3 regions of the Streptomyces sp. NPDC014733 genome follow, and region 1 is predicted to be linked to each of the others. Evidence: riboswitches for the same ligand, from Rfam matches in the RefSeq annotation. Region 1 holds a riboswitch; each other region holds the start of a gene.
What was found. A riboswitch is a leader RNA that binds a small molecule or an ion and turns the genes downstream of it on or off. The one in region 1 is predicted to bind thiamine pyrophosphate.
Positions count from the first base shown of each region.

Region 2: it holds a riboswitch for thiamine pyrophosphate, as region 1 does, so the genes downstream of both, thiC (phosphomethylpyrimidine synthase ThiC) here and ACF1BH_RS26170 (thiamine ABC transporter substrate binding subunit) in region 1, are expected to answer to the same signal.
Region 3: it holds a riboswitch for thiamine pyrophosphate, as region 1 does, so the genes downstream of both, thiO (glycine oxidase ThiO) here and ACF1BH_RS26170 (thiamine ABC transporter substrate binding subunit) in region 1, are expected to answer to the same signal.

Region 1 is NZ_JBIBYO010000014.1:74,206-81,985, reverse strand. It holds gene ACF1BH_RS26185 (hypothetical protein) at 1-46, shown strand, start outside; gene ACF1BH_RS26180 (ABC transporter ATP-binding protein) at 310-1,458, opposite strand; gene ACF1BH_RS26175 (ABC transporter permease) at 1,459-3,087, opposite strand; gene ACF1BH_RS26170 (thiamine ABC transporter substrate binding subunit) at 3,123-4,256, opposite strand; TPP riboswitch at 4,317-4,439, opposite strand; gene rlmN (23S rRNA (adenine(2503)-C(2))-methyltransferase RlmN) at 4,473-5,579, opposite strand; gene ACF1BH_RS26160 (hypothetical protein) at 5,678-5,893, opposite strand; gene ACF1BH_RS26155 (phosphatidate cytidylyltransferase) at 6,030-7,232, opposite strand; gene frr (ribosome recycling factor) at 7,232-7,780, opposite strand, start outside.
Region 2 is NZ_JBIBYO010000006.1:169,151-176,930, forward strand. It holds gene ACF1BH_RS16705 (cupin domain-containing protein) at 1-173, shown strand, start outside; gene ACF1BH_RS16710 (DUF5326 family protein) at 476-700, shown strand; gene ACF1BH_RS16715 (IclR family transcriptional regulator) at 1,494-2,219, shown strand; gene ACF1BH_RS16720 (SsgA family sporulation/cell division regulator) at 2,319-2,744, shown strand; gene ACF1BH_RS16725 (YibE/F family protein) at 2,886-4,262, opposite strand; TPP riboswitch at 4,341-4,496, shown strand; gene thiC (phosphomethylpyrimidine synthase ThiC) at 4,491-6,284, shown strand; gene ACF1BH_RS16735 (aldo/keto reductase) at 6,360-7,430, opposite strand; gene ACF1BH_RS16740 (TetR/AcrR family transcriptional regulator) at 7,585-7,780, shown strand, end outside.
Region 3 is NZ_JBIBYO010000005.1:397,493-405,272, forward strand. It holds gene ACF1BH_RS15515 (deoxyribonuclease IV) at 1-223, opposite strand, end outside; gene pknB (Stk1 family PASTA domain-containing Ser/Thr kinase) at 343-2,310, opposite strand; gene ACF1BH_RS15525 (thiazole synthase) at 2,436-3,230, opposite strand; gene thiS (sulfur carrier protein ThiS) at 3,234-3,482, opposite strand; gene thiO (glycine oxidase ThiO) at 3,479-4,708, opposite strand; TPP riboswitch at 4,706-4,817, opposite strand; gene ACF1BH_RS15540 (NAD(P)/FAD-dependent oxidoreductase) at 4,975-6,216, shown strand; gene ACF1BH_RS15545 (Rv2175c family DNA-binding protein) at 6,349-6,714, shown strand; gene thiE (thiamine phosphate synthase) at 6,880-7,545, shown strand; gene metF (methylenetetrahydrofolate reductase [NAD(P)H]) at 7,703-7,780, shown strand, end outside.

The sequences.
Region 1 (7,780 bases):
AGGGGATCCGGGGCGGAGCCTGCCCGAGGGCGTGGCGGGGCGCTGACGCCGGGACGGGCGGGGCCGCCCGGTGCCGCGCATGGGGCGGGCCAGGCCATCGATCGTGCGAGTGCGCATCAGGGCACCGGCTGCACGGGGCGGGCCGCATGAGGCGCGCCGGGTCCTCGATGGTGCGAGTGCGTTCCAGGGCAACCGGCTGCACGGGGCGGGCCGCAGGGGGCGGGCCACCTGCCGCTGGGGCGGCGGGTAGCCCGCGCATCGCCTCATGCGGCCCGCCCCATGCGCGTACCGCCGCGCCCACGCGCTCCGCTACCCCGGCTGCCCGCCCGCAGCCGTGACACCCGGGCCTCCAGAGGCAGGCCCGCGGTCGCCCAGGGCGCTCTCCCCCGCCGCCCCCAACACGACGACGTCCTCGGGTACGAACCGCACCCCCACCCGCTGCCCGGGCTCCGGCGCGTCCCCGAGCGCGCAGGCCGCCTCCAGTTGCGGGCCGTCGGCCGGCTGGAGGAGGAGAGCCACATGGGTGCCGCGGAAGGTGCGGGAGGTGACGGTGCACGGCAGACCGTCCTCGGGGGCCGTGAGCCGTACCCCGGCCGGGCGTACCAGCAGGCGGCACGCCCCGTCCTCCGCCCCGTGGGGCACCGGCACCTTGCCCCAGGGCGTCTCGGCGGCCCCGCCCCGTACCGTCGCCCCGACGACGTTGTCGAAGCCGAGAAACCGGGCGACGAACTCGGTGGCGGGGCGTTGCCAGACCTCCAGCGGTGTGCCGGTCTGTGCGATGCCGCCGTTCTGCATGACGACGACGCGGTCGGCCAGCGCGAACGCCTCCCCCTGGTCGTGGGTGACGGCCAGCACCGTCGTCCCCAGCGTGCGGAAGAGGCCCCGCAGTTCGACGACGAGGCGTTCGCGCAGCCCGCGATCGAGCTGTCCGAGCGGTTCGTCGAGCATGAGCAGCCGGGGGCGCGGGGCGAGGGCCCGGGCGAGGGCGACCCGTTGTTGTTCTCCGCCGGAGAGGGAACCGACGGCGCGCCGTGCGGCGCCCGGCAGGCCCACCAGGTCGAGGAGTTCGGCGACGGTGCGGTCCTGCTCGGCGCGGCGCGCCCCGCGCATCCGCAGGCCGAAGGCGACGTTCCCGGCGACATCGCGCTGCGGGAACAGCTGGTGGTCCTGGAACATCAGGCCGACGCCGCGCCGGTGCGTGGGCACCCGTGCCTGATCGCGTCCCTCCAGGACGACCCGCCCGGAGTCGGCCGGCTGCAATCCGGCGACCACCCGCAGCAGCGTCGACTTGCCGCTGCCGCTCGGTCCGAGAACGCAGACGATCTCGTGGGCGGCGACGCCCAGGTCGACGGCGTCGAGCGCGGCGGGCGCCCCCTGCCCGCCGAAGCGGACGGTCACCCCGTCCAGGCGCAGCAGATCGCGGCATTCGGTGGGCCGGGCCGTGGTGGTGACGGTCATCTAGAACTCCCCGGAGTGGTCGGTGCGGAGGCGTTCCAGGGCGAGCAGGGCCCCGGCGCACACCACCATCAAGAGCGTGGACAGGGCCATCGCCTGGCCGTAGTTGAGCTCCCCGGCGCGGCCCAGCAGCCGGGCCACCGCCACCGGGAGGGTGGGGTGGTCGGGGCGGGCGATGAACACCGTCGCGCCGAACTCGCCGAGGGAGACGGCGAAGGCGAAGCCCGCGGCGATCAGCAGGGCGCGGCGCACCATGGGGAGGTCGACCTCCCGCCACACGCGCCACGGGGAGGCCCCCAGGACGGCGGCGGCTTCACGGAGCCGTCCGTCGACGGCGCGCAGCACCGGCAGCATGGTGCGCACCACGAACGGCACACCGACGAGGGCCTGGGCGAGCGGCACCAGCCACCAGGAGGAGCGCAGATCCAGCGGTGGCTTGTCGAGGGTGATCAGGAAGCCGAAGCCGACGGTCACTGCGGACACCCCGAGCGGCAGCATCAGCAGCGCGTCGAAGCCGCGCACGAGGCGGCCGCCCCGTCGGGTGAGCGCGGCGGCGGCGAGCCCACCGATCGCCAGGGCGATGACGGTGGCCGCGGCGGCGTAGGCCAAGGAGTTCCACAGCGCGTCGAGCGGCGCGACGGCGAAGGTGCTGTCGGCGGACGCGGCCGAGCCCAGCGTGGTGTAGAAGACCGTCCCGTAGCCGTCCGGACCGGCGAAGGACCGGACGACGAGGACGACGAGCGGGGCCACGAGGAGCACCGCGATGACGGTGACGGTGCCCCACAGCAGCGCCCACTGCCCACCGCCCCGCGGGCGGTGCGCGGTGCGCGCGGCGTCGACGAGGCGGAGGGTGGTTTCGCGGCGCCGCACCGTCCAGGCGTGCAGCGCCAGCAGGCCCAGCACCGCGACGAACTGGATCAGGGTCAGGACGGCGGCGGTGGGCAGATCGAGGAAGTCGGCGGTCTGCCGGTAGATCTCCACCTCCAGGGTGGAGAAGGTGGGGCCGCCGAGGATCTGCACCACGCCGAACGACGTGAAGGTGAACAGGAAGACCATCAACGCGGCGGCGGCGACAGCCGGGCCGAGCGCGGGCAGCGTCACCCGGCGCCATGCGGCGAACCGTCCGGCGCCGAGCACCCGTGCGGCCTCCTCCTGCCGCGGGTCGAGCTGGCTCCACAGGCCGCCCACGGTGCGGACGACCACCGCGTAGTTGAAGAAGACGTGCGCCAGCAGGATCGCCCACACCGTGGTGTCCAGCCGCACCCCCCACAGGTCGTCGAGGAGCCCGCCGCGGCCGACCAGCGCGAGGAAGGCGGAGCCGACGACGACGGTGGGCAGGACGAACGGGATGGTGACGACGGCGCGCAGCAGCTGCTTGCCGGGGAAGTCGAAGCGAGCGAAGACGTACGCCCCGGGAAGGGCGACGAGCAGCGTCAGGCCGGTGGAGGCGGCCGCCTGCCAGAGCGTGAACCACAGGACGTGCAGGATGTCCGGGTCGCCGAGAACGGCGGTGAGCCGGCTGAACTGCCAGTGGCCGCCGTCGCTGAGTCCGCGGCCGACGATCGCCGCGACGGGGTAGGCGAAGAACAGCGCGAAGAACACGAGCGGCAGGGCCAGCAGCCCCATGCGCACCGCGGTGGCGCGTATGGGGCGGCGGCCCCGTGCGGTTACTTCAGGACGAGCGAGGACCACTGCTTGATCCACTGTTCGCGGTGCGCGGTGATCGTCTCCGGCGCCACCGTCGCCGGCTTGTCGATCGTCGCGCCGTACTTGGTGAACAGCGCGGGCACGGTGGCGTCCTTGCGGACCGGGTTGACGAACATCTGGAGTGGCATGTCCTCCTGGAACTTCCGGCTCAGCAGGAAGTCCAGCAGTTCCTTGCCGCCCTTCGCGTTCTTCGCGCCCTTGAGCAGGCCGCCGAACTCGATCTGGCGGAAGCAGGTGCCGGTGGCCACGCCGGTCGGGCCCTGCTTCGGCTCCGGCTTCTTACCGAGCACCTCGACGGGCGGGCTGGAGGCGTACGAGACGACCAGCGGCTTGTCGCCCTTGTCCTTGCCCGCGGCAGAGCCGGAGAACCGTTCGTTGTACGCCTGCTCCCAGCCGTCGACGACCTCCACGCCGTTGGCCTTGAGCTTCTTCCAGTAGTCCTGCCAGCCGTCCTGGCCGTACGCGGCAATGGTGCCGAGTTGGAAGGCGAGCCCCGGCGAGGATGTCGCGGAGTTCTCGGTGACCAGCAGGTTCTTGTACTGCGGCTTGATCAGGTCGTTGAAGGTCTTCGGCGGCACGAGGTGGTGCGCGGTGAAGTACGCGCGGTCGTAGTTGACGCAGGTGTCGCCGTAGTCGAGCGGGGTGACATGGTGCCCGGCCTTGTCGAGCTGGAGTGCGTCCGGCACCGTGTCGAGCCCCTTGGCCTGGTACGGGGCGAAGATCCCGGCCTTCAGACCGCGCGAGAGCAGAGTGTTGTCGATGCCGAAGAAGACGTCGCCCTGCGGGTTGTCCTTGGACAGGATCGCCTGGTTGACGGCCTTCCCGGCGTCGCCGCCCTTGAGGATGCGGACCTTGTAGCCGCTCTCTTTCTCGAAGTCGGCGAGCACCGATTTCGAGGCGTTGAACGAGTCGTGGCTGACGAGCGTGACGGTCTTGGCGTCCGCCGCGTCGCTGCCGGAGCTGCCGCAGGCTGCGACTCCGCCCATGGTGACGGCGGCGACCGCGACGGCCGCGGCGGCTCTGCGGGTGGTGGTACGGCTGGTGTGACCCACTGAATGTTCCTCCTGGCTGGCCAGGAAGAGACGCGGCCCCATGCGGCGCCGCACGGGGCACGTCGGAACGCGTCTCGCGCGGCGCCGCACGGGGCGCAACAGCATGAGTGATGACCGAACTTCCTACCCGGAATGACCCGGGCGAGGTTCAAGGGTCTGCGGGTCCCCCGTATCTCTACGGTCTCCCCGCACTCTCAGCGCTGCGGCGCTCCCCTGTCGGAATGTGCATTTGTTCGATCACACGGTACCAGCGCGGGGTCAGCGCTCGGAGGCGGCGAGCTGACCGCAGGCCCCGTCGATCTCCTGGCCCCGGGTGTCGCGCACCGTCACCGGCACGCCGTGCGCCTCGATGGCCCGGACGAACGCCCGCTCGTCCTCGGGCCGCGAGGCGGTCCACTTCGACCCGGGTGTCGGGTTCAGCGGGATGAGGTTCACATGGACGCGTCGCCCCTTGAGCAGGCGCCCGAGCAGGTCACCGCGCCATGCCTGGTCGTTGATGTCACGGATGAGGGCGTACTCGATGGAGATCCGGCGGCCGGACTTCTCCGCGTACTCCCACGCCGCGTCGAGCACCTCGCGGACCTTCCAGCGGGTGTTGACCGGCACCAGCGTGTCGCGCAGCTCGTCGTCGGGCGCATGGAGCGAGACGGCGAGGCGGCACTTGAAGCCTTCGTCGGCGAACCGCAGCATCGCCGGGACCAGACCGACCGTCGACACGGTGATTCCGCGCTGGGACAGCCCCAGGCCGTCCGGCTCGGGGTCGGTGAGCCGCCGGATGGCGCCGACGACCCGCTTGTAGTTGGCGAGCGGCTCCCCCATGCCCATGAACACGATGTTGGACAGCCGCGCGGGGCCGCCGGGCACCTCGCCGTCACGCAGCGCCCGCATGCCGTCGACGATCTGGTGGACGATCTCCGCCGTCGAGAGGTTACGGTCCAGACCGGCCTGCCCCGTGGCGCAGAACGGGCAGTTCATACCGCAGCCGGCCTGCGAGGAGATGCACATGGTGACGCGGTCGGGGTACCGCATCAGCACCGACTCGACGAGGGTGCCGTCGTGCAGCTTCCAGAGGGTCTTGCGGGTGGTGTCGTCATCACAGGAGATGTGCCGCACCACGCTCATCAGATCGGGCAGCAGCTCCGTCGCCAGCTTCTCCCGCGCGGCAGCGGGGATGTCCGTCCACTGCGCCGGGTCGTGCGCGTACCGCGCGAAGTAGTGCTGCGACAGCTGCTTGGCACGAAACGGCTTCTCCCCGATCGCGGCCACCGCTTCACGGCGCTCCACAGGGCTGAGATCGGCGAGGTGCCGCGGGGGCTTCTTGGCCCCACGCGGCGCGACAAAGGTGAGTTCTCCGGGCTTCGGCATGGTGCATCCAGTGTCGCAGACCCCCAGGGCGGGCCGGGCCGTCCCGAGGGTGGGGGCGGTCACCCCGGATGTGCAGGCACGGGGCGGCCCGCCCGCGGTCAGAAGTGCCAGGCCTCACGGAGGTGGGTGACGGCCCCCCTACGCCCCAGGGTGATGTCGTAGATGGCCCCGGAGCAGGCGGACGGGGCCACCGGCGCATGGCGCAGACAGGCGGCGAGGTGCGCGGTCAGCTCGCCGCCGTGACGGTGCGGTGCCCGGTCGTGCCCGTGCGGAGTTCCGCGATGGCCGGGCCGCTGCATGGGGCCGCCGCGCATGGGGCGCCGGAGTGCCGGCCGCCCCATGCGGTGGCCCCGTGCGCACACGCAGAAGCCCCCTGCCAACGGTTCCCCGTCGGCAGGGGGCTTCCCGTCACCCGGTGACGGAGGCGATGTCAGGCGTGGAGCGCGGAGGTCACCCCGCGCCCACGAAGATCACGAAGAGCAGCCAGACGACCGGGGCGGTGGGCAGCAGGGAGTCGAGTCGGTCCATGATGCCGCCGTGGCCCGGCAGCAGAGTGCCCATGTCCTTGATGCCGAGATCCCGCTTGATCATGGACTCGCCGAGGTCACCGAGGGTGGCGCTGGCGGCGACCGCGAGGCCCAGCAGCAGACCCTGCCACCACGCACCGCCCTTGATCAGGAACTCCATGCACAGCGCGCCGGCGACCATCGCGAACAGCACGGCGCCGACCAGGCCCTCACGCGTCTTGCCGGGGCTGATCCGGGGCGCGAGCTTGTGCTTCCCGAACCGCCACCCCACGGCGTACGCCCCGGTGTCACTGACGACGGTCAGCAGCAGGAACGTCAGCACCCGCTGCGGCCCGTCCGCGTCGGCGGCGAGCATCAGGGCGACGAAGGTGGCGAGGAACGGGACGTAGAACGCTGTGAACACGCCCGCGGTGACGTCCCGCAGGTAGTTCTCCGGCTTCCCTGTCATCCGCCACACGAGAACCGCCAGGGCGGTGAGCGCCATCGCCGTCCACGCGCCACCGGCCCCGCGGACGTACCCGGCGATCACCATGGCGGTGCCGCCGACGGCGAGCGGGATCAGCGGTACCTGGATGTCCTTGCGCTCCGCGAGGCGCGCGGTCAGCTCCCACAGGCCCACGACGACAGCGACCGCTATCACGCCGATGAAGACGGGCTTGTAGACGAAGAGGGAGGCGAGGATGACCACGCCGAGGCCGACGCCCACCCCTATCGCGGCGCGCAGATTACGCCCCGCGCTCTTCTTCTTGGGCTTCTCCGGCTCCGTCGGGTGGGGCTTCTGCGGGTCCGTCGAGCCCTCGGGCCCGGGGGAACCGGGGAAAGGCGTGGCCATGGGCTCCTGCGGCTTTTCGTCGCGGAACAGGGGGCCGCTCAGGTGAGTGGCCCCCCGGTCGTCCCGGTGGTTCGGGTCATCCCGGGGGCCCCGGTGGTCCCGGTCGTCGTCCTGGTGTCCGCCGGTGTCGGGCACGACGGGCAGCGGGCGGGTCCGGGCGACCGCTCCCCCGTCGTATGAGTGCCCCGCCGCGGCGGGGGACGCCGCCCCATGCGGCGCGGGGGCCGCCCCGTGGTCCGGCGCCGGCCCCCAAGGACCGGCGCCGGGCGAGGAGCCCCAGGATGACTCGTTCATCAGACCTCGAGGAGCTCGGATTCCTTGTGCTTGAGCAGCTCGTCCACCTGCGCGACGTACTTCGCGGTGGTGTCGTCGAGCTCCTTCTCCGCGCGGCGGACCTCGTCCTCGCCGGTCTCCTTGTCCTTGACCAGCTTGTCCAGGCTTTCCTTGGCCTTGCGGCGGACGCTGCGGATCGAGATCTTCGCGTCCTCGCCCTTGGTCTTGGCGACCTTGATGTAGTCCTTGCGGCGCTCCTCGGTCAGCTCCGGGAACGTCACACGGATGATGTTGCCGTCGTTGCTCGGGTTGACACCGAGGTCCGAGTCACGGATCGCCTGCTCGATGTTGCGCAGGGCGCTCTTGTCGAACGGCGTCACGACGGCCATCCGCGGTTCCGGGACCGAGAACGACGCCAACTGGTTGATCGGCGTCATCGCACCGTAGTAGTCCGCCACGATCTTGTTGAACATCGCCGGGTGCGCACGCCCCGTGCGGATCGCGGCGAAGTCCTCCTTGGCGACCACGACGGCCTTCTCCATCTTCTCCTCGGCTTCGAGGAGGATCTC
Region 2 (7,780 bases), on a different contig from region 1:
AGGACGAGGTGTACCTCGTGGTCAGCGGCCGCGCCGCGATCACCGTCGGCACCGAGACCCAGTCCGTCGCCCGCGGCAGCGTGGTCTACGTCCCCGCCGGGGTCCCCCACAAGTTCCACCACATCAGCGAGGATCTGAGGGTCATGGTGGTGTTCTCTCCCCCGGAAAGCTGAGGGGCCTCCCCCGGAACCCGTAAGGGTCGGTTCAGGGATCCCCCAGGGATACGAACCCCCCACACCACCCCCCACCACCCCTAGCATCGTGAGTGAAGGGGGACGCAGAACCCGACCCCACACGGAGCGGCACCACGCACTCCGCACCCGGGCAAGGGCGAAGCGGACCATCTCCGGTCAACGGCAGTTCCGGATACGGCAGTAGCAGTACACACAGCAGCGGTTGACGACGGTAAGGGACCGGCGCGGTACACGGCAGGCCGCGCCGGGCCCGCCGCGGACACAGAAAGCAGGGCAGAGCAGTGGCAGGTAAGGGAATATTCGCGGGGCTTCCGTGGTGGGTGACCTGGGTCGTGGTGCCCGTGGTTCTGCTCGTCGTCTTCGGCGGGCTGATCGCCAGCGCGGTCGGATTCCTGATCGGCCTCCTGTTCAAGGTCCTCATCGCGGTGGCCCTCATCGCGGGCGTCATCTATCTGGTGCGCAGGTTCAGCGGTTCCTCCACGGGCTCGTCCAAGAGCGACTGGTAACCGCACCGCGGCGGCAACCGACACCGCCGTCCCCGCTCGCCACCGACGCCCCGCTCCGTCCCCCTGGAGCGGGGCGTCGGTGTGCCGGGGCGGGGCAGGGGGCTTGAGCTGAGGGGAGAGGGGTGGGGTGGGGAGGGGGGAGGGGGGAGGGGGAGGCCCCCCTCGGAGCGCGGCGGAACAAGACCTGACCCCTCTCCCCCCAGCTCAAGCCCCGCCCCTCCCCGAACACCAGCCCCCACCCCCGAACACCTGCCCCCGCTCACGCGCCCCCGAGCCCCGGCCCACGCCCCCCTCTCCGCTCTCACCCCCCTCACCCGCCCCCTCCCCATATGACAGATTCGGCCAGATCTGAGCGGCCTCTCCGCCGTGGTGGTGGGGGTACGAAATCCGCAGGTCAGGGCTGCACGAGCGACAAGATGAAAGCTCAAGCACCTTGTGGTCAGGGGCTGGTGTGTCTGCGCGGGTCCGTTGTCTGCGGGGCTCGGTGCCGGGTGACGGGCACCGTCAAGGCGTGCGCCAGGTGAGTTAACTCCCAGACCGTTCGGGTTACCACCTGGTTGCACCGCGTTAGAGTTCCGTCGCAGGCGTCTTCCGGATGATGACGTTCCGGAAAATAACGACCGAGGCGAGCACGCGGCCCGGACGTCCACAACGGGGCCCTGGGAGACGCGAGCGGAGCGGGAACGATCCCGCTGCCGGGGCTCCCGTGCCCCACGGGCGATCGGACTGGGGGTTGACGACGTTGACGGCCGAGAGTGGCGAATCCATTTCTCACCCCACACTGATCGGGTCCGTGCAGCGTGCCCTGCGGCTCCTCGAGGCGGTCGGTGCGCACCCGGAGGGCGCTCCGGCGAAGCAGCTCGCCCGGGAGGCCGGTTTACCGCTGCCGACCACGTACCACCTGCTGCGCACCTTGACGCATGAGGGCTATCTCCGCCGCTGCAACGGTGTCTTCGTCTTCGGGCCGGCGGCCGATTCCCTCGGCCGGGCCGGTGAGCAGCGGCACCGGCGGCAGGAGCTGTCCGATGCGCTGTCCCTGCTCGGCAAACGGTTGAATGCCGCGGTGTACTTCGCCGTCTACCGCGAGGGGGAGGTGGAGGTGGTCGCCGCCGGCGGTGCGCCGGAGCGGCCTCCGGTGGACGAGTGGGTCAACTTCCGCTCCACCGCGCACGCCCATGCGATCGGGCAGTGTCTTCTGGCGCAGCTCGATACGGCCTCCCGCAAGGAGCATCTGTCCCGCTATCCGGTGCAGTCCATAACCCCCTTTTCCGTGCGGTCCAAGGACGATCTGCTGCACCGTTTGGATACGGTGCGTCGCGGTCATGTGGCGTATGAGCAACAGGAATATGCCCTTGGCACAGTTTGCTCGGCGATTCCCGTGCAAGTCGGCTCCGTCGCCGCGACGCTGGCTGTTTCTCTCCCCGCCGAGGAACTGCACCGATTGCGCTCCGTCACGGTGCGGCTACGGAAAATGGCGGAGGCGACGCTAACGACACTCGCCTTCTCTATCAGTATCTGAAAACTCACTCCTTGTGATCTGCTGGCACGTGACAGACGATGGCGTCAATAGGGCCACGGGGGACGAATCCCGGCCATCCCGATCTAGTGCGGGGCGTTGATGACCGACACAGTTCAGGCAGAAGTGATCATGAGCTTCCTCGTTTCCGAGGAACTTGCCTTCCGGATTCCGGTGCAGCTCGACTTCGACAGCGCCGATCCGTACGCCGTCCGCCTCACTTTCGACCTACCCGGCGATACGCCGGTGACCTGGGCCTTCAGCCGTGAGCTGATGCTCGACGGGTTGAGCAGACCGTCCGGTGAGGGCGATGTGCGCATCGAACCTGCCGGAGGCGGACATCTCAGCGATGTCTTCATCAGCCTTCAAGTGGGCTCCGAACGCGCGCTCTTCCGCGTCAGCGCCCCACCACTGGTGGCGTTCCTCGACCGTACGGACCGGCTGGTGCCACTCGGTGCGGAAGAGGTGTGCGACACCCTGGAGGCGGCATTGGACCGCATCCTGTCCGAGGCGTCGAAGGCGGGTTGACCCCGCTGTCGCCGGCGGGCAGAGCCACCGCCCGCGCCCGGCCCGGACCGCTCGTCCCCCGCGGTCCGGGCCGAGTGCCGGTTCCGGCCCGGTCGGCGCGGCACCGCTCCCGCCGATGTCCGGTCCCGCCTCCGGTGGCCCTCAGACCTTGCGGCGCCGCCCGCGTCCGCCGCGGCGTGCCGCCGCCCGACCCCCGGCCGGTGGCGCACCGGCATCCCGGCCGGCGGCCCCGTTCACCTCTCCCGCGGGCCGTCCGCGGTCGGCCGAGACGACCAGCGCGGCCAGCAGCGTCGTCAGCGGCACCGAGGCGACCAGCCCGATGCTGCCGACCAGCGTCCGTACGATCTCTTCGGCCACCACCTCGCTCCCCGCGACCGCGCCCACTCCGCTCTGCGCGATCGAGAAGAGCAGCATGAGCGGGAGCGCCGCGCCGGCGTAGGCGAGGACGAGGGTGTTCACCACCGAGGCGATGTGGTCCCGGCCGATCCGCATCGCGGCGCGGTAGAGCGTGTGCCAGGACGCCGAGGGATCGGCCTCCTTCAGCTCCCACACGGCCGCGGTCTGGGTGACCGTCACATCGTCGAGCACGCCCAGCGAGCCGATGATGATGCCCGCCAGCAGCAGGCCCCGGATCTCGATGTGCGGGAAGAGGCCGTGCACCAGCCCGGTGAAGTCGTCGGTGTTGCCGGTCAGCAGCGCCCAGCCGATGAACACCGAACCGAGCAGCCCGATGAGCAGCAGCGAGGCGAGGGTGCCGAGGACGGCGACCGAGGTTCTGGCGGTCAGACCGTGGCACATGTAGAGCGCGATCAGCATGATGGCGCTGCCGCCGACCACGGCGACGACCAGCGGGTTCGAGCCCTGGAGGATTGCCGGGAGGATGAACAGCGTCAGCACCCCGAAGCTCGCCACCAGCGCGACCAGGGCCAGTACGCCACGCAGCCGCCCCACCACGACGACGGCGGCGGCGAAGAGCGCGGCCAGCACCCACATCGGGACCGTCCGGTCGACGTCGCTGATCGAGTACTGCAACTCCTTCGGCGCCTTGGGGGAGTACGCGACCTGGACCTCCTGGCCGGTGGAGTAGTGGCGCAGCGCGTCCGGGGTGACCACCGTGTCGAAGGTCCGTCCGGCGTTCTCACCGCTCGTCACCTTCACCGTCGCCACTTCGCAGGGGCCCTTGGCGGCAGCCGGGGGCCCGTTCGGCTGCTCTCCGGGGACGGGCTGCTCCTGGGCATGGACACTGGCGCAGTCGACCTCGGCGACCTTGGTCACGCGGGCCGACTCCTGGGGCTGGTCGAAGCCGACGCCGGACGGTTTGTGGCCGGGGGCGCCGCCCGGCCACAGCACCACCAGACCGACCGCGACGGCGACCGCGAACGGGATCAGCACCGCGGCGATGACCTTCCGCAGATGCCGGGAGACGGGCGCTGCCGGGCCGTGGCCGTGCGAGTGGCCGTGGCCGTGTCCGTGCCCGGGGGCAGGGGCGGCGGCGGAGGCGGGTGAGGACGTGTCGATGCCGGTCACCGCCCGATCATCGCAAGAAGTCCGGGCCCCCTGGCCACCTCGCCGTACCGGCCGCTACCGTGGTGGCACCTTTGCAATCGCGGGAGCTCGGAGCACCGGGCTGAGAGGGCGCTGACCTTCGTCCCGACGACGTTTCACGTGAAACGTCGTGGACGGAAGCCGCTGCGTCGACCGCCGAACCTGTTACCGGGTAATGCCGGCGTAGGGAGTTGGGTCTTCATGACTCTGCAGGATGCACGCACGCCCGAAAACGGCGAGTCCGGCGCGGACGGCTCCGTCAAGGAGTTCGGCTGGCACAAGGGCTACGTCACCGGATCACGCCCGGACCTGCGGGTGCCGGTCCGGCGAGTGCACCTCACCAACGGCAAGGACGTGACGCTGTACGACACGTCAGGTCCGTACACCGATCCCCAGATCGACACCGATGTCCGCCGTGGTCTGGCACCGCTGCGGGAGAACTGGATCATCGCGCGGGGCGACACGGAGGAGTATGCGGGCCGCCCGCCGCGCCCCGAGGACGACGGACTCAAGCACACATCACCCCGTGGTGGACTGCGCAATCTTGACGCGGTCTTCCCCGGACGTCCCCGCCAGCCCCGGCGCGGGCGGGGCGGCGCGGCGGTCAGCCAGCTCGCCTGTGCGCGGCGCGGCGAGATCACCGCGGAGATGGAGTACGTCGCGGTCCGCGAGGGCGTGACGCCGGAGTTCGTCCGCGACGAGATCGCGGCGGGCCGCGCGGTGCTGCCGGCGAACGTCAACCACCCGGAGATCGAGCCGATGATCATCGGCAAGAACTTCCTGGTGAAGGTGAACGCCAACATCGGCAATTCCGCGGTCACCTCGTCCATCGAGGAGGAGGTGGAGAAGATGACCTGGGCGACCCGCTGGGGTGCCGACACGGTCATGGACCTCTCCACCGGCCGCAACATCCACACCACCCGTGAGTGGGTGCTGCGCAACTCCCCGGTGCCGATCGGCACCGTCCCGCTCTACCAGGCGCTGGAGAAGGTCGACGGCAAGGCCGAGGAGCTGACCTGGGAGATCTACAAGGACACCGTCATCGAGCAGGCGGAACAGGGCGTCGACTACATGACGGTCCACGCCGGAGTCCTGCTGCGGTACGTGCCGTTGACCGCCCGCCGCAAGACCGGCATCGTCTCCCGCGGTGGTTCGATCATGGCCGCTTGGTGTCTGGCGCACCATCAGGAGTCGTTCCTGTACACGCACTTCGAGGAGTTGTGCGCCATCCTCGCGTCGTACGACGTGACGTTCTCGCTCGGTGACGGGCTGCGTCCCGGGTCGATCGCGGACGCCAACGACGAGGCGCAGTTCGCGGAGTTGCGGACGCTCGGCGAGCTGAACAAGGTCGCCAAGGCGCACGGTGTGCAGACGATGATCGAGGGCCCGGGCCATGTCCCGATGCACAAGATCAAGGAGAACGTCGACCTCCAGCAGGAGATCTGCGAGGAGGCGCCGTTCTACACGCTCGGCCCGCTGACCACGGACATCGCGCCCGCCTACGACCACATCACGTCGGGCATCGGCGCCGCGATGATCGCCTGGTGGGGCACGGCGATGCTCTGCTACGTCACGCCCAAGGAGCACCTGGGGCTGCCGGACCGCGACGATGTGAAGACCGGCGTCATCACGTACAAGATCGCGGCTCATGCGGCGGACCTGGCCAAGGGGCACCCCGGCGCCCAGGAGTGGGACGACGCCCTGTCGGACGCCCGCTTCGAGTTCCGCTGGGAGGACCAGTTCAACCTGGCCCTCGACCCCGACACCGCACGGGAGTTCCACGATGCGACGCTGCCCGCGGAGCCGGCGAAGACCGCGCACTTCTGCTCCATGTGCGGCCCGAAGTTCTGCTCGATGAAGATCAGCCGGAGCATCACCGAGCAGTTCGGCGGTGAGGACGGCGCCAGCCCCGAGGAGATCGAGGCGGGGATGCTGGAGAAGTCCAAGGAGTTCGCGGCCGCCGGCAACCGCGTCTATCTCCCGCTGGCCGACTGACGGTCCGCCCGCCGCACCGGGGCTCCCCTCGACGGGCGGCCCCGGTGCACCCCGCGTAACAGCCAACGCACCAGGTCAGCCGCGTACGACGGCACCTCGACCGGCCGGGCGCCGCAGCGGCGACGGGTTGAGCCGGGCGAACCCCTCCTGCCGTTCGTACGGGAAGTAGGGGTACGGGGCGGGCCGGGCGCTCGCGGCGTCGAGCCGGGCCGTCTGCTCGGGGGCGAGGCTCCAGCCGACCGCGCCGAGGTTCTGCCGCAGCTGTGCCTCGTCACGGGCCCCGATGATCACCGAGGAGACGGTGGGGCGTTGCAGCAGCCAGTTGAGGGCGATCTGCGGCACGCTCCTCCCGGTCTCCTCGGCGATCTCGTCGAGGACGTCGACCACCCGGTACAGGAGTTCCTCCGCCACGGGCGGGGCCTGGTCGGCCGTGCGGTGCAGGCGGCTGCCGTCCGGGAGCGGTGCGCCCCGGCGGATCCTGCCGGTCAGCCGTCCCCAGCCGAGGGGGCTCCAGACGAGGGCGCCGACGCCCTGGTCCTGGGCGAGGGGCAGCAGCTCCCACTCGTAGTCGCGGCCGATGAGCGAGTAGTAGACCTGGTGGGCGATGTGGCGCGGGTAGCCGTACCGGTCCGCGGTGGCGAGCGACTTCATCAGCTGCCAGCCGGAGAAGTTGGAGACGCCGGTGTAGCGGATCTTGCCGCTCCGTACGAGCGTGTCGAGGGCGGCGAGGACTTCCTCGACCGGTGTGGCGGCGTCGAAGCCGTGCAGTTGGAAGAGGTCGATGTGGTCGGTGCCCAGGCGGCGCAGCGCGTCGTCGACGGCGGTGAGCAGGCGGGAACGTGAGGTTCCCCAGTCGGCCGGGCCGTCGCCCAGGGGCAGACCGGCCTTGGTGGAGATCAGGACCTGGTCGCGGCGGCCCTTGACGGCGGCGCCGAGCACCTCCTCCGAGGCGCCGGCGGAGTAGACGTCGGCGGTGTCGAAGAGGGTGACGCCCGCGTCGAGGCAGATGTCCACCAGGCGGCGGGCCTCCGCCGCGTCGGTGGTGCCCCAGGCGCCGAAGAGTTCCCCGCGCCCGCCGAAGGTGCCCGCGCCGAAGCTCAGTTGCGGAACCCGCAGTCCCGACGCGCCCAGCTGCCGGTATTCCATGTCGCTTCCCCTCTCCGTGCCGCCCCGTCCGCGGGGACGGCCAGGGCGGGAGACGCGGGACGGCCCCACCGAGACCCCTAAGGGGATTTCCGTCCCGTTAATATGGTGCTCAACGTAGCAGAGTCCCTCCGGCTAATGGAACAGGAGTCCCGTTATGGCGACCGAGAGTACGGACCCCGGGAGCGTGCGTCCGGGCGGCCGCACCGCGCGCGTACGCGCCGCGGTCCTGCGGGCCGCCGGAGACGCCCTGGCGGAAGGCGGCCTCGCCGGGCTGGACCTGGCCGACGTGGCCCGCCGCGCGGAGGTGGGCAGGACGACGGTCTACCGCCGCTGGGGCTCGCCGGCACAGC
Region 3 (7,780 bases), on a different contig from region 1:
CCGCGCAACCGGCCCGGAACGCCTCGTCCTGCGCGGGGTTGCCCGCCGGTGTCGCCCAGCCGCGCGGATTGGCGACGAAGACCTGGACCGCTTCACCGCCCATCGTGCGGGCATAGGGGAGACCGGCCTTGGCCAGGCCGCCGGCGACCGGCACATGGCCGCCGACCGGATTACGGAGCCGGCCGCGCGCGGCGGCGTCTGCGGGGGAGGGATGGTTGCTCACTCCACCAGGGTGCCAGGCCCCACCGACAACGCGGCCGGGGCCCGGCTCCGGGCCCGTACGGCGGCTCCGTAGAAGCTCAAGCGAACTTGAGGCCATGGGCGCGAGGCCGGGGCTGCCCCCTACAGCGCGCCCTTGAGCCTGATCGTGATCGTGCTGCCCTTGGGCGCCTGCTCACCCGGGTCGACCGACTGCGACTCGACGGTGTCCTGCGGGAACAGGAACGGCTTCTTGACCTCCACCGAGAACCCGAGGCCGGTCAGCTGCTTCTTCGCGTCGTCGACGTTCTGCCCCGTCACCTTCGGCACCGTGACCATCTCCGGGCCCAGCGACAGCGTCAACGTCACCGTCTCGCCCTTGCCGAGCTGCCCACCGGCGGGGGACTGGCGGGCGACGGTGCCCTTGTCCTCGGGTGAGTGGATCGCCTGGTCGGCGAAGTTCACCACGAAGCCCTCGTCCCGCAGCGTCTCGGCGGCGTCGTCGCGGTCGTCACCCGTCACATCGGGGACGTCCAGCGCCGCGCCCCGGCTCACCGTCAGCGCCACCGCCGTGTCGGGATGCCGCTCACTGCCCGCCGCCGGGTCCGTCCGGATCACCGACCCCTTGGCGACCTCGTCGCTGAACTCACGGCGCGTCGCCCCCGGCACCAGCCCGCGCTCCCGCAGCGCCCGCCGGGCGTCGGCCACCGGGGTGCCCGACAGGTCCGGGACGGTGACGATCTCCGGGCCGCGCGAGACCGTGAGCGTGACCGTCCCGGTGCCGCGTATACGGGCGCCGGTGCCCGGGGCGGTGGCGATCACGCGGCCGCGCCGCACCGTGGGGCTGTAGTCGCGCACCACCTTCACGCCCAGGCCCTCGTCCCGCAGCGTCTGCTCGGCCTTCGACTGCGCCATGTCCAGCACCGCGGGGACGGCGGTGAACTGCCCGGCGGTGACGTACCAGATACCGGTGCCGCCCCCGAGGACCAGCAGCACCGCGGCGACGATCGCCACCAGCCGGCGCCGCGGATCGGCGAACGGGCCGCGCCGGGCGGGCGGCGCCGGGCGCAGCCGGGTGGTCGGCTCGGACGCCGGGACCTCCAGGCGGCTGGTGCGGTTCAGCCCCTCCTCCCCGGGCGCCGGCCCGATGCCCGCGAACCCGGGCAGCGGCGGCTGCACCACGGCGCGCGGCAGCACGCTCGTACGCTCCGTGCCGTCGCCCGCCGGAACCTCCCTGGCCTGCGGCGGGACCGCGTCCAGCTGCGCGTCGGACAGCCCCTCCCGGGCCTCGCGCACCGCGGAGAGCAGCGCCACCGCGTCCTCGGGACGGCCCTGCGGGGCGCGGGCGGTGGCCAGCGCGACCAGTGCGTCCAGCGGCGCGGCGAGGCCGGGCACCGCCTCCGACGGCGGGGCGACGTCCTCGTGCAGATGGCGGTAGAGCACCTGGGCCGCCGTGCCGCCGGTGTGCGGTTTGGCGCCGGTGAGCATCTCGTAGAGCACCACACCGCAGGCGTAGACGTCGACGCGGGCGTCGGCGGTGCCTTCCTCGATCTGCTCGGGCGCCAGATACGAGACGGTGCCCAGGACCGCGCCGGTGGTGTCGGTGTGCGCGCCGACCGTGCGCACCAGACCGAAGTCGGCGACCTTGACCCGGCCGTCGTCGCCGATCAGGACGTTCTCCGGCTTCATGTCGCGGTGCACCAGGCCCGCGCGGTGGGCGGCGCCCAGCGCGGCGAGGATCGGCTCCAGCACGTCCAGCGCGGCCCGCGGGCGGAGTGCGCCCCGCTCGCGCAGCACATCGCGCAGCGTGCACCCGGCGACGTACTCCATCGCCAGATAGACGTACGTGCCGTCGGTGCCCTGGTCGAAGACGCCGACCACATTGGGGTGCGACAGCTTGGCGACCGACTTCGCCTCGCGGATGAAGCGGTCCACGAACGCGCCGTCCACGGCCAGCGACGGATGCATCACCTTCAGGGCGAGCACGCGGTCGAGGCGGGTGTCCAGGGCGCGGTAGACCGTCGCCATGCCACCGGCGGCGATGCGCGCCTCGACGCGGTACCGGCCGTCGAGCAACTGCCCGACCAGGGGGTCCTGAAGGGTCGTATCCACGGCAGACGAGTCTACGAGGACCTACCGACACCGCCGCCAGTCCGGCGGCCGTACGGGCGCACTGCGGCCGAACGGTGACCGGAAGCGGCCGCGGGGCGACGGGATACGCCCGCCGCCCCGGGACGTCAGAACGCCGGGCGCTCCGGATCCAGCTCCGCGCGGCCGTCCCGCGGCGACGACGCCAGCGCGAAGTGGCGGCGCGGGATGCGTCCGGCGCGGAAGGCCAGCCGCCCCGCGTCGACCGCGTACCGCATCGACCGCGCCATCAGCTCCGGATCCTGCGCGCGCGTCACCGCCGACGCCAGCATCACCGCCGCGCACCCCAGCTCCATGGCGAGCGCCGCGTCCGAGGCGGTCCCGGCGCCCGCGTCGAGGATCACCGGGACCCCGGCGCGCTCGGTGATCAGCTGGAAGTTGTGCGGGTTGCGGATGCCCAGCCCGGAGCCGATCGGCGAGCCCAGCGGCATGATCGCGGCGCAGCCCACGTCCTCCAGCTTCCGGGCCAGCACCGGATCGTCGTTGGTGTAGGGCAGCACCGTGAAACCGTCGTCCACCAGGGTCTCCGCCGCGTCCAGCAGCTCCACCGGGTCGGGCAGCAGGGTCCGCTCGTCGGCGACCACCTCCAGCTTGACCCAGTCGGTGCCCAGCGCCTCCCGGGCCAGCCGGGCGGTGAGCACCGCCTCGCCCGCCGTGAAACAGCCCGCGGTGTTCGGCAGCACCCGGATGCCGTGCCGGTCGAGGACGGAGAGGACCGAACCCTGGACGGTCGGGTCCAGCCGCCGCATCGCGACCGTCGTCAGCTGTGTCCCGGACGCCAGCAGCGCCCGCTCCAGGACGTCCAGACTGGGCGCGCCCCCGGTGCCCATGATCAGCCGGGAGGTGAGGTCCGTACCGCCCAGGGTGAGGAGATCGTCGGCCATCGCTCAGCCCCCCTGGACTGCGGTCAGCACCTCGACACGGTCCCCGGCGGCGAGCGGGGTGTCCGTCCACCGGGAGCGCGGCACGACGGTCTCGTTGACGGCGGCGGCGACCCCGGACGGGGCGGCCGACAACGTCGCCACCAGCCGGTCCAGGGTCAGCCCGCCGGGGATCTCCCGGGCGGCGCCGTTGACGGTGACGGTGACCGGGGCGCCGGAGGGGGTGGACGGGACGGGGGAGGTCGGTGGGGTCATGCCTGCTGCTCCTGGAGGACGCGTCCCGGGGCGGCCGGCGCACCGGCGCCCGGGGCGAAGCGGTCGGGGGAGAACGGGCGGGCCTCCTCGGGCAGCCGCCCCGTGGTGAGCGCCTCGGCCAGCGCGTCACCGGTGATCGGCGTCAGCAGCACGCCGTTGCGGAAGTGCCCGGTGGCCAGCAGCAGCCCGGGCAGCGCCGTCGGGCCGAGCAGCGGCGCGTTGTCCGGCGAGGTGGGCCGCAGCCCCGCGCAGGTCTCCACCAGCGGCAGCTCCGTCAGGCCCGGCACCAGCTCGTGCGCGTCCCGCAGCAGCTCGTAGACGCCGCCCGCGGTGACGGTGGTGTCCCAGCCCAGCTCCTCCGTGGTGGCGCCGACGACCAGCTCGCCGTTCTCCCGCGGCACCAGATAGAGCGGCCCCCCGCGCACCACGGCCCGTACGGTGCGCGACAGGAACGCCGGGCTCCCCTGGGGCATGCGCGGCAGCCGCAGCCGCAGCACCTGGCCCTTCACCGGGCGCACCGGCGGCCGCACCTCGTCCGGCACCCCCGCCAGCCGCCCGCTGAGGCTGCCTGCGGCCAGCACGGTGGCGCCCGCCGCGATCCGGGTGCCGTCGGCCAGCTCGGCGCCGGTGGCACGCCCCGCGGCGACCGTCAGCCGGGCCGCGCGGGTGCGGTGGAAGGCCACCCCGGCCCGCTCGCACGCCACCAGCAGCGCCGCGGTCAGCCGCCGCGGATCGGTCTGGTGGTCGCCGTCGACCCGCAGCCCCCCGCGCACGCCGGGCGCGAGCATCGGCTCCAGGCGCCGGCACTCACGCCCCGGCAGCCAGACCGACTCCAGCCCGCACCGCACCTGGAGGGCGTGGAGCTCTCGCAGGTGGGCGCGGTCGTCGGCGTCGAGCGCCACGGCCAGGGTGCCGCAGGCGCGGTAGCCCGCGTCCAGGCCGCTCGCCTCCTCCAGCTCCGCCACGAAGTCCGGATAGCGGCGGGCGGAGGCGAGGTTGAGGCCGAGCAGCGTCTCCTCGCCGTGGTGGAGCTCGGTGACGGCGGCGAGCATCCCGGCCGCGACCCGGCCCGCGCCGCCGCCCGGCTCCGGATCGGCCAGCGCGGTCCGCAGTCCGCGCCGCGCGGCCCGCCAGGCGGTGACCAGCCCCATGAGGCCGCCGCCGATCACCAGGACGTCGGGGTGCGGTGGATCCGTCGGGCTCGGTGGTGTGGCAGATGGAGGCATGGGCGTCCAGCCCCTCCCTTCGCCGGCATGACCCGGATCAGGTTCGTACGGTCGGAGGCCGGTCAGCCTCCCTCTCAGCCCGGTACGCCGGGCTCCCGCGAGTGCGTGTCCGCCTCACCCTAGTACCCGCCTCCCGGGCCCCGTAAGGCGGCGCCCGGGGAGCGGACGGGCCGTCCGGGGGAGCGGGGAGCGGTCCGTAACGCTGTGTCAGAGATCTCCTTGCGCGGTGCTGCGGACCGCTTCGCGCGCCGTCCTAGAGTGACCGGGTGAGCGAGCAGAGGAAGTCCTCCCAGGCCCCTGACCACACGCCCCGCGTGGTGATCGCCGGTGCGGGTATGGCGGGCGTGCAGACCGCCGTCGCGCTGCGCGAGAACGGCTGGCACGGCGCGATCACCGTCTTCGGCGACGAGCCGCACCCGCCCTACGACCGGCCGCCGCTCTCCAAGGCGGTCCTGCTGGGCAAGGCCGACGGCGCCGCCTTCGACGTCGACTTCCGCTCCCTCGGCATCGAGCTGGAACTGGACCACCCGGTGACCGGCATCCGCCCCGGGGAACACCTGCTGGACACCGCGCGCGGCCCGGTCCGCTACGACCACGCCGTCCTCGCCACCGGGGCCGCACCCCTGCGGCTGCCCGGCACCGAGGGGCACCCCGGGGTGCACCTGCTGCGCACCCTGGACGACGCGCGGCGGCTGCGGCCCGTCCTGGCCGGGCGGAGCGAGATCGTCGTGGTCGGCGCGGGCTGGATCGGCGCCGAGTTCGCCACCGCCGCCCGGGAGGCGGGCTGCGCCGTCACCGTCGTCGAGGCCGCCGACCGCCCGCTGGCCGGGGCGCTGCCCGCCGAGGTCGCCGCCCACATGACGCCCTGGTACGCCGCGGCCGGTGCCGAACTGCGCACCGGCGCGCGGGTCGCCGCCGTCGGGGAGCGGGGCGTGGTGCTGGACGACGGCACCGCGCTGCCCGCCGACGCCGTCCTCGTCGGCATCGGCGCCCGCCCCGCCACCGGTTGGCTGGCCGGTTCCGGCATCGCGCTCTCGCCGGAGGACGGCTCGGTCCTCGCCGACGACCGGCTGCGCACCTCCGCCCCGGACGTCCACGCCGTCGGCGACTGCGCCTCCTTCCCCTCCGCCCGCTACGGCCGCAGACTCCTCATCCACCACTGGGACAACGCCCTCCAGGGCCCCCGCACCGTCGCGCAGAACATCACCGGCGACCCCGCCGAGGCCACCGTCTACGACCCGGTCCCGTACTTCTGGTCGGAGCAGTTCGGCCGGTTCGTCCAGTACGCGGGCGACCACGGCGGCGCCGACGAGCTGGTCTGGCGCGGTGATCCGGACGGCGCCGCCTGGTCGGTCATCTGGCTGCGCGACGGCGTCCTGGTGGCGCTGCTGGCGGTCGGCAGGCCCCGCGACCTGGCCCAGGGACGCCGCCTCATCGAGCGCGGCGCCGCCCTGGACCGGGTGCGGGCCGCCGACGCGTCCGTCCCGCTCAAGTCCGCGGTCCGCTGAGCCGCACGGGGCGTACGGGGACGGGCCCGGCGCCTGGCGGGGACCGTGCGCCGGGGCTCCGGCGCCGCCCGCGCGGCCCTCTCCGGCGACGCCCGGCTACCGACTGTCAGTGCGAGGTGGCACGCTTGTCCTGTGACCGAGATTGACGCAAACATCGATGGACTCGTCCCCGCCTGGCTCACCCTCCCCGACATCGCCGAAGAGTTCGGCGTCGAGGTGACGCGCGTACGGCAGCTGGTCAAGGAGGGCCAGCTGATCGCGGTGCGCCGCGGCGAGAACAGGGCACTGCACGTGCCGGCCGATTTCATCAAGGACGGCAAGGTCGTCAAGGGCCTCGTCGGCACCCTGACGCTCCTGCGGGACGACGGCTTCGCCGACGACGAGATGCTGGAGTGGCTCTTCACCGCGGACGACACCCTGCCCGGCACCCCCGCGCAGGCACTGCGGGAGAACCGCGGCACGGAGGTGAAGCGCCGGGCGCAGGCGCTCGCCGTGTGACGCCCGGGGTTGTCTTTCCGGTCCTCGCGGATCAGTGAGGACCGGAAGGCCCCCAGGGGCGGGCCGCGCCCCGGCCCGCCCGCACCACCCGCATCCGTAACCGCTACCGACGTGGCGTACGGCCGGAGCTCCCGGCCGTACGCCACCGCCTTGGGGGAGCACCCGATGACGACCCGGACCCACGCCGCCCGCGCCGCGGCCCTCGCCGACGCCCGGCTCTACCTCTGCACCGACGCCCGCACCCGCCAGGGCGACCTGCCGCAGTTCCTCGACGCGGTGCTCTCCTCCGGGGTGGACATCGTCCAGCTGCGTGACAAGGGCATGGAGGCGGCCGAGGAGCTGCGCCATCTGGAGACCGTCGCGGACGCCTGCCGCCGCCACGGCACACTCCTCGCCGTCAACGACCGCGCCGACGTCGCGCACGCCGCCGGAGCCGATGTGCTCCACCTCGGCCAGGGCGACCTCCCGGTGCCCGCCGCCCGCGCGCTCCTCGGCCCGGACGTCCTCATAGGCCGCTCCACGCACGCCGAGGCCGAGGCCGATGCCGCCCTCGCCGAGCCGGGCGTGGACTACTTCTGCACCGGACCCTGCTGGCCCACGCCCACCAAGCCGGGCCGCCACGCCCCGGGCCTCGGCCTCGTCCGGTACACCGCCGGGCAGGCACCCGAGCGCCCCTGGTTCGCCATCGGCGGCATCGACGCCGGCAACCTCGACGCGGTGCTCGACGCCGGCGCCCGCCGGATCGTCGTCGTCCGCGCCCTCACCGAGGCGGAGGACCCCGCCGCGGCCGCCGCCTCGCTCGCCGGACGGATACGCGAGCGGGCCGCCTGATCCGGCGGACGCCCGGCCCGGCGCCCGGTGACGGGGGCCCGGCGCCCGGGCGGCGCTGCCCGCCCTCCCGTCCCACTCCGTGGACGGGAACCAGCCCTATTCCGGCATTCCACCGGAGTCGGTTGGTGCCCGACCCACAGGTGGATAACCTTCCCGTATGGCCCTAGGTACCGCTTCCACCAGGACTGATCGCGCACACACCGTCCGTGAGCTGCTCGCTTCCGGCAAACAGTCG